2 regions of the Janthinobacterium sp. 75 genome follow, and region 2 is predicted to be linked to the other one. Evidence: predicted binding sites of a transcription regulator. Region 2 holds the regulator's gene; the other holds the start of a gene.

Region 1 (3,413 bases), on a different contig from region 2:
TGCGCCAGGTCGGCCGGTGTCCACCAGTCGCGCAGCTTGCCCTGAGCGTCGAACTGCGCGCCCTGGTCGTCGAAGCTGTGGCTGATCTCATGGCCGATGGTGGCGCCAATGCCGCCATAATTGGCCGCGTCGGAGGCTTGCGGGTCGAAGAAAGGCGGCTGCAGGATGGCAGCTGGGAAGTTCAGCGCATTTTGCAGCGGCAAGTTGACGGCGTTGACCAACTGCGCCGGCATGGCCCAGGCCTTGCGGTCAGGCGACTGGCCCAGCTTGGCCAGTTCCTGCTGGTAATGATACTGCTCCGCCCGCTGCACATTGCCCAGCGCGTCGCCGCGCACCACGCGCAAGCCCGCATAGCTGGCCCAGCGTTCCGGATAGCCCACGCCCACGTACAGGGTCTGGAGTTTCTCCTGCGCCTGCGCCTTGGTGGCCGGCGCCATCCAGTCCAGCTTGTCGATGCGGCGCGAGAAGGCAGCGACGATATTGCCCACCATGTCTTGCACGCGGGCTTTCGATTCAGGCGGGAAATAACGCTCCACGTACAGCTTGCCGACGGCGTCGCTGAGGGCCGCGTTCGTCGCCGCCAGCGCGCGCTTGCTGCGCGGTGACTGCTGCGGCGTGCCGCTCAGGGTGCTGCCGTAAAAGGCAAAACGCTGATCGGCGGCCGCCTTCGGCAAGGTGGTGCTGAAATGGTTAATCGCGTGGAAAGCCAGGAAATCCTTCCAGGTCGCCAGCGGCACGCTCGCCACCAGCGCCGCGCTGCCCTTCATGGCCGTCGGGTGCCAGACGATGAAATCGGTCTGCCTGCCCAGGCCTGCAGCCTGGAAGAAGGCTTTCCAGTCCAGGCCAGGCGCCTTGCTGGCGAAGTCGGCGGCGCGCCACGCGTTGTTGCCCTTGGCGACATCGGCCGACTCTTCGCGGCTGGCGTGACTGGCGGCAATTTTCTGCTCCAGCGCAAACACGCGCGCGGCGCGGGCTGGCGCATCGCTGTAACCAGCCTGCTTGAGCATGGCGGCGATATGCGCCTGGTAGCCAGTGCGCAAGCCCTGCATGCGCGCGCTGTCGTCCTGGTAGAAGGCGCGGTCGGGCAAGCCCAGCCCGCCCTGCAGCAGATAGGCCACATTGCGCGTGGTGTCGTTCAAGTCTTGCGCCACCCACAGGCCAAACAGGTTTTCCGTATAAAAATTGGTAGCATTGAGCGGATCGACATCGGCGCGCAGGCTCTCGCCCAGCGCGCGTGCCAGTCCCGCCTGGTCGCGTATGCCATCGATCTTGCTCAACAAGGGCTTGATCGGCGCCCAGCCTTTCGCTTCGATGGCCGATTCATCCATCCAGGAACGGTAAAAATCGCTGACCTGGCGTGCGGATGCATCCGCCTGCGGCGCCGCCGCCAGGCCTTCGACGAGGCCGATGATGCGCTCGTTGGTCGAGTTGGCGAGGATGGCGAACGAGCCCCAGCTGCTGCGGTCGGCGGGAATCTCCGTGCTGCGCAGCCAGTCGCCATTCACGTAGTCATAGAAGTCGTCGCCGGGCGACGCCGTGGCGGCAGCGGGGACAGCGGCGCTGGTGGCCGCTTGCTGGCCATGCGCTTGAGCCGGTACATAGGCCACGGTGGCGCCGGCCAGGGCGAGGGCGATGGCAGCCTGGACTGGAGTCCGGGACCAGGAAAAACGCAAACCGTGCATGGCGATCCTTTCGATGAAAATAAGCAAAATCATAGCCTGAGAATCATACCTTTTTCGCATGCGGAACAACGGCTCGGCGGGAGATTCCGGCAGCCAGCCACAACCATCCAAATTATTTTCACTTTTTTTTCAAAAACACCCTCAAGTTCCCGCTGAACCTGCCGCTAATCTAGACAAGCGGTAATCCATTCACTAGTTACGGGTGTGCTCATGACCTCCAACGACGTTCTCTCGATGTATGAAAATATTGCAGGAATGACCAACAAAATGGTCGTCGCCGCACGTTCGAGCGACTGGGATGGCTTGGACACCCTGGAAAACCAGTGCGCCAGCGCCGCCAGCACGACCATGACGGGCAAAGTGCCTGCCCTGGCCGGCGCTACGCGCCAGCGCAAGATTGACTTGCTCAAGCAAATCCTGGCCAATGATCGCGAAATCCGCGCCATCACGGAACCGTGGATGACGCAACTGCCGAACGCCATGCAGGGATCGCGCGCCCGCATGTAGGTCAACATTGCCGCGCCAGAAACAACAAAAGCACCTGTGGGTGCTTTTTTTACGTCTGCCGCCGTGCCGCGGAGCGCTGCATTTGCGGCGTCCGAAAAGCAAGGAAGGGGAATTTGGAAGGCGAGCCCCAGGTATCTCCTGGCGTCGCCTCGCTGCCGGTTGCATCCGGCGTTCGCGAGCACATCGTCGGCATCGCAAACCGCTTCCAGACCCAGGCGTTTATGCAACGCTACACCTGTTTGCCGCGCCACACTATCGTTGGTGACTGCGCCAGGCTGGGACTGTTTTATCGTAGAGCAAGTCCACTGAATTAATCATATCACCATCTTTAAGAAATAGGCAACACGATAGACAGGCACTTTCTATCTTTTTTCAATATCTTTTTTTATATCAAATCTGGGCGCGGCCTTGCAGCAGCGTTAACGCGAGAACGGCTCCGCTTCCGCCTCGGCCGCGTCCTCTTCCAGCGCTTCCGTCAGCACCGGCACATCCTTCTTCTTGCGGCTGAACGGTTTGCGCAGCAAGACCCAGTATTTCGACGGCGTGCCCGCCCCCACCGCTTGCCTGCGCTTACGCACGGCATACACGACGAGCGCCGTCAGCAGCAGGAAGGCCAGGGTGCCGATAAGCAGCCACATCAAACCATTGCCGCCCGCTTTCTTTTCCTTGTCGGCTGCCGGCGCCGCGTGCAGGGGCTTGGGTTTGGCATGCGGCGCTTCCGCCACAGCCGGTATGGCAGCCGGTGGAGCGGTTGGTTCGGTGACGACGGGCAGCGCCAGCGCCTTTTGCAAGGCGCCGATCTTGCCCTCCAATTCGCCGAGCTTTTCATTCAGGGCCGCGTTTTTCTGGTCCAGCGCCACGCATGCTTGCGCCTGCTCCATATTGGCCTGCGGCGCGCAGGCTGCCACGGGCGCAGTGGCGCGGCGCAACGGCGCCGGGCGCAGCGCCGGGGCAGATGGCATGGGCGCGACGGGCGGCGGCACAAACACGCGTGCCGGACGCACCAGGCCCTCGGCGCGCGCGCGGGCCGCCAGCGCGGCGGCATCGGCCGGCGGCGCGCCGGGCATCGCGCGCGGCAGTGGCTGTGCCAGCGGCACAGGCACGGGCACAGGAATGACGGGCCTGACTGGCGCACTGGCGACGGCCGGCGGTGCTGGCGTCAGCCACAAGGTGCCCAGGCGCACGACGGCGCCGCTACCATTGCCCAATAATAAATACAGATGG
Region 2 (3,413 bases):
CAGGGCGATGGCGTCCAGCGCCAAGCCTTTCACCACGGTGACGCTCTTGCCGCCACGGCCCTTGGTCTGGCGCGACACGCGCACCACGCCATCGCCCGCAGGCGCCGCCTTGGCCTGCGCCTTGCACGCGCATTGCGCCAGCGGCTGGCGGCAGGCTGGGCACATGCGGCCCGTTTCGGTGGAATACACTAGACCGCCCAGGGAGCTGCTTTTCATGATGGATAGCTAAAAAGGAAGAAGGCAGCGATTGTACCAAGCGGCGAGGGTCAGTTGGCCGGCGCCGGAGCAGGTGCGACGGGCGACGTCGGCACTTCCGTCACGGTCTCGGGGATGCCCGACAAAATCGTCACGGCGACCCTGCGGTTGCGCGCGCGCCCTTCCGGCGTGGCATTCGGCGCCACGGGGATATTATCGGCATGTCCCACGGCCGTCAGGCGCGACGCTTGCACGCCGCTGGCGATGAACAGGCGAACCACGGCGCTGGCGCGCGCGGCCGACAATTCCCAGTTCGAGGCAAAGGTCGAATTGCTGATCGGCTGCACATCCGTATGCCCTTCCACCTGCACGTCGTGCGTGTCATCCTTGAGCAGCACGGCCACGGCGCGCAAGGCCTGGTCCGACTCGGCCGTCAGCCCTGCGGCACCCGGGTCGAACAGCACACTGGCATTGATTTCCACGCTCACGCCGCGGCTCGTCTGCGTGACCCTGACCTTGCCTTCCTTGACCAGCGGCGCCAGGGTGGACGTGAGATCCTGCGCCAGGCGCGTCATGTGTTCGCGCTCGCGGCGGAGGGCTTCAGTGCGGCGTTTCAGGGCGGGATTCGGCAGCGCAATGGCTTGCGGTGCTTCCATGATGATGGGCGGCGCGCCCTTTTCCAGGCTGAAAGCCTGGCCGATGGCATTCTGGAAGACGCGGTACTTACCTTCGTTGACTTGCGAAATCGCATACATGACGACGAAAAAGGCGAACAACAAAGTGATGAAGTCGGCGTACGAGATCAGCCAGCGGTCCTGGTTGTCCGGTTCCTCGTCATACTTCCTGCGCGCGCGCCGCATCATGGTCAGTGCTCGTGCAGCAGGCTGGCCACGCGCTCTTCGATGATGCGCGTGTGGTCGCCCGTGGCGATGTCGTACAGCACGGCGGCCGTGATTTCATACTGCAGCACCCGGCGCGAGACGATGGCCTTGAGTTTATTGGCCACCGGCAAGAACAGCAGATTGGCCAGGCCCACGCCGTAGATGGTCGACACAAACGCCACGGCGATGCCGCTGCCCAATTTACTCGGGTCGGTGAGGTTTTCCATGACATGGATCAAGCCCAGCACGGCGCCCAGAATACCGATGGTGGGCGAATAGCCGGCCGCCGACTCCCACACCTTGACGGCCTGGCGCTCGGCCATTTCGTAGGCAGAGATCTCCACGTCGAGCAGCTGGCGCAGCTTGTCGGGGGCGATGCCGTCGACGATCATGCGCAAACCCTTGGCGTTGAAGCGGTCGGCCGTGTTTTCCATCAGGCGCTCGAGCGCCAGCGGGCCGTCGCGGCGCGCCGTCAAGCTCCATTGCCCGATGTCGCGCGCCAGCGCGGCGCGCGTATCGGCCGGCGGCAAAAACACCCAGCGCAGCATTTCCAGGCCGCGCACGAAAGTACGCAGCCGCGTTTGCAGCAGCACGGCGCCGAAGGTGCCGACGATGACGATGGCAAAGGCGGCCGGCTGCAGCAGGGAGGCCATCTTGCCGCCTTCCAGTGCCTGGCCGACCAGGAGGCCCGCCAGCGCCAGCGCCAGCCCGATTACGCTGGACCAGTCCACGCCAGCTCCCTCAAGGTTGCCCGCAGGCGTGCGACGGCCTGGGTATGCAGCTGCGAGACACGCGACTCGGACACGCCCATCACCGCGCCGATCTCCTTCAGGTTCAGCTCTTCTTCGTAGTACAGGCCCATGAGCATTTTCTCGCGTGGCGGCAGCGCGTCGATGGCATCGATCACGGATTGCCGGAAATCGGTATCGAGCAGGGACCGCAAGGGGTCGCTGTCCTCGTCCACGCAATGGCGGTCGAGAAAGCTGTCATTGCCGTCCGGGTCATGAAAGTCTTCGTAGTACAGCAACTGGTGGCCGCCGCCGTCACCCAGCATTTCCTGGTAATCGGCCAGCGACATTTTCAGCAATTTCGCCACTTCCGACTCCGTCGGCGGGTGTCCCAGGCGCTGCTGCAGGATGCTCATCGCCTCTTCGATCTTGCGCATGTTCTGGCGCATGCTGCGCGGCAACCAGTCGCTGGTGCGCAATTCGTCGAGCATGGCGCCGCGGATGCGCAGCACGGCATACGTCTCGAACTGCGCGCCATGCGTCTCTTCATAGCGGCTGATGGCGTCGAGCAGGCCGATCATGCCGGCCTGGATCAGGTCATCGACCTCGACCGAAGGCGGCAATTTCGCCTTCATATGGTGCGCCAGACGCTTCACCAGCGGAATGTGCTCCGTCAGCAAATAGTCCTTGTTCGATTTCCCTTTGACCGTGTACATAGGCTGCTTATTGTTTTAACTGCTATCGTGTGCTGATGATGGATTCAGACGCTGAACTGGTGCGGGCTCCCCGTCTGGTACAAGGTGCCACCGAGCACCGGCGCCGCCGAACGGGCCAGCCGCTCGGCCAGTCCGCGAAACGCCACCGAAGCTCCCGCCAGCGGAAAGGCATCGACCACGCTGCGGCCCAGACGCGCCGCGCGGTGCAGATACTCATCGGCAGGCACCGACCCCATCGAGGTCAGTTTCACGGCCAGGTAACGGCTCGCCGCCTGCGCCATATTATCGTATACCACTTTTGCCTCGGATTCGGAAGCGCCGGTGACCAGAATGCCAAACGGACGGCGTCCCAGTTCCTGGCTCAGGCGCTTGATCAGGCAGTATGCCGCCTTGATCGAAGTGGCGCTGGTCGACACTTGCACCACGATATCGGACGAGGCCATCAGCGGCACGGGAAAGCAATCGCCCTCGTCGGCCATGACGCCGTCGACCAGCACGATGCCGCTCTGGCGCGCCATCACCTCGAAGGTCTTGCCCAGGCGGCGCAGTTCTTCCTCGCCCGCATAGTCCATGCTGTCCATCAGGTGGTTGCGCGCACCCAGGCTGGCTACGCCGAAGCCTTGCGGCACCTGGTGGATGACCTGGTTCAAGGCGCACTGCTGGCGCGCCACGTCGCGCAGGCTGGCGCCGTGCGCCAGTCCCAGGCGCGCAGCGACGCCATCGCTGCCGCCGCTGGCGTCGAGCAGCAGCACGTCATTGCCGCCGTAGACCAGCGAGGCGCCCAGGTTGACCAGCATGGCACCCTTGTCGTCCTGCGGCGTGGCAGAGAGAAAAGTCATCACCCGCGGCTGCGGGCCGGCCAGCATGCGACGCAAGCCTTCGGCCTGGTCGAA

Evidence for each region. The regulator FliA, encoded in region 2, starts transcription of late flagellar genes. The targets are predictions, from matches to a motif close to CTAAAGTTTNNNNNNNNNNNGCCGNTA.
Region 1: a site for FliA is predicted at 1,823-1,849, ahead of C8C89_RS25450 (flagellar protein FliT). Genes of this name have one in related genera too.

Annotation. Positions count from the first base shown of each region.
Region 1 covers NZ_SORD01000002.1:241,180-244,592, forward strand. The annotation lists gene C8C89_RS25445 (M13 family metallopeptidase) at 1-1,682, opposite strand, end outside; gene C8C89_RS25450 (flagellar protein FliT) at 1,938-2,189, shown strand; gene C8C89_RS25455 (hypothetical protein) at 2,609-3,413, opposite strand, start outside.
Region 2 covers NZ_SORD01000001.1:2,252,166-2,255,578, reverse strand. The annotation lists gene C8C89_RS10260 (translation initiation factor Sui1) at 1-216, opposite strand, end outside; gene motD (flagellar motor protein MotD) at 267-1,055, opposite strand; gene C8C89_RS10250 (flagellar motor protein) at 1,061-1,807, opposite strand; gene C8C89_RS10245 (RNA polymerase sigma factor FliA) at 1,789-2,520, opposite strand; gene C8C89_RS10240 (antiactivator of flagellar biosynthesis FleN protein) at 2,565-3,413, opposite strand, start outside.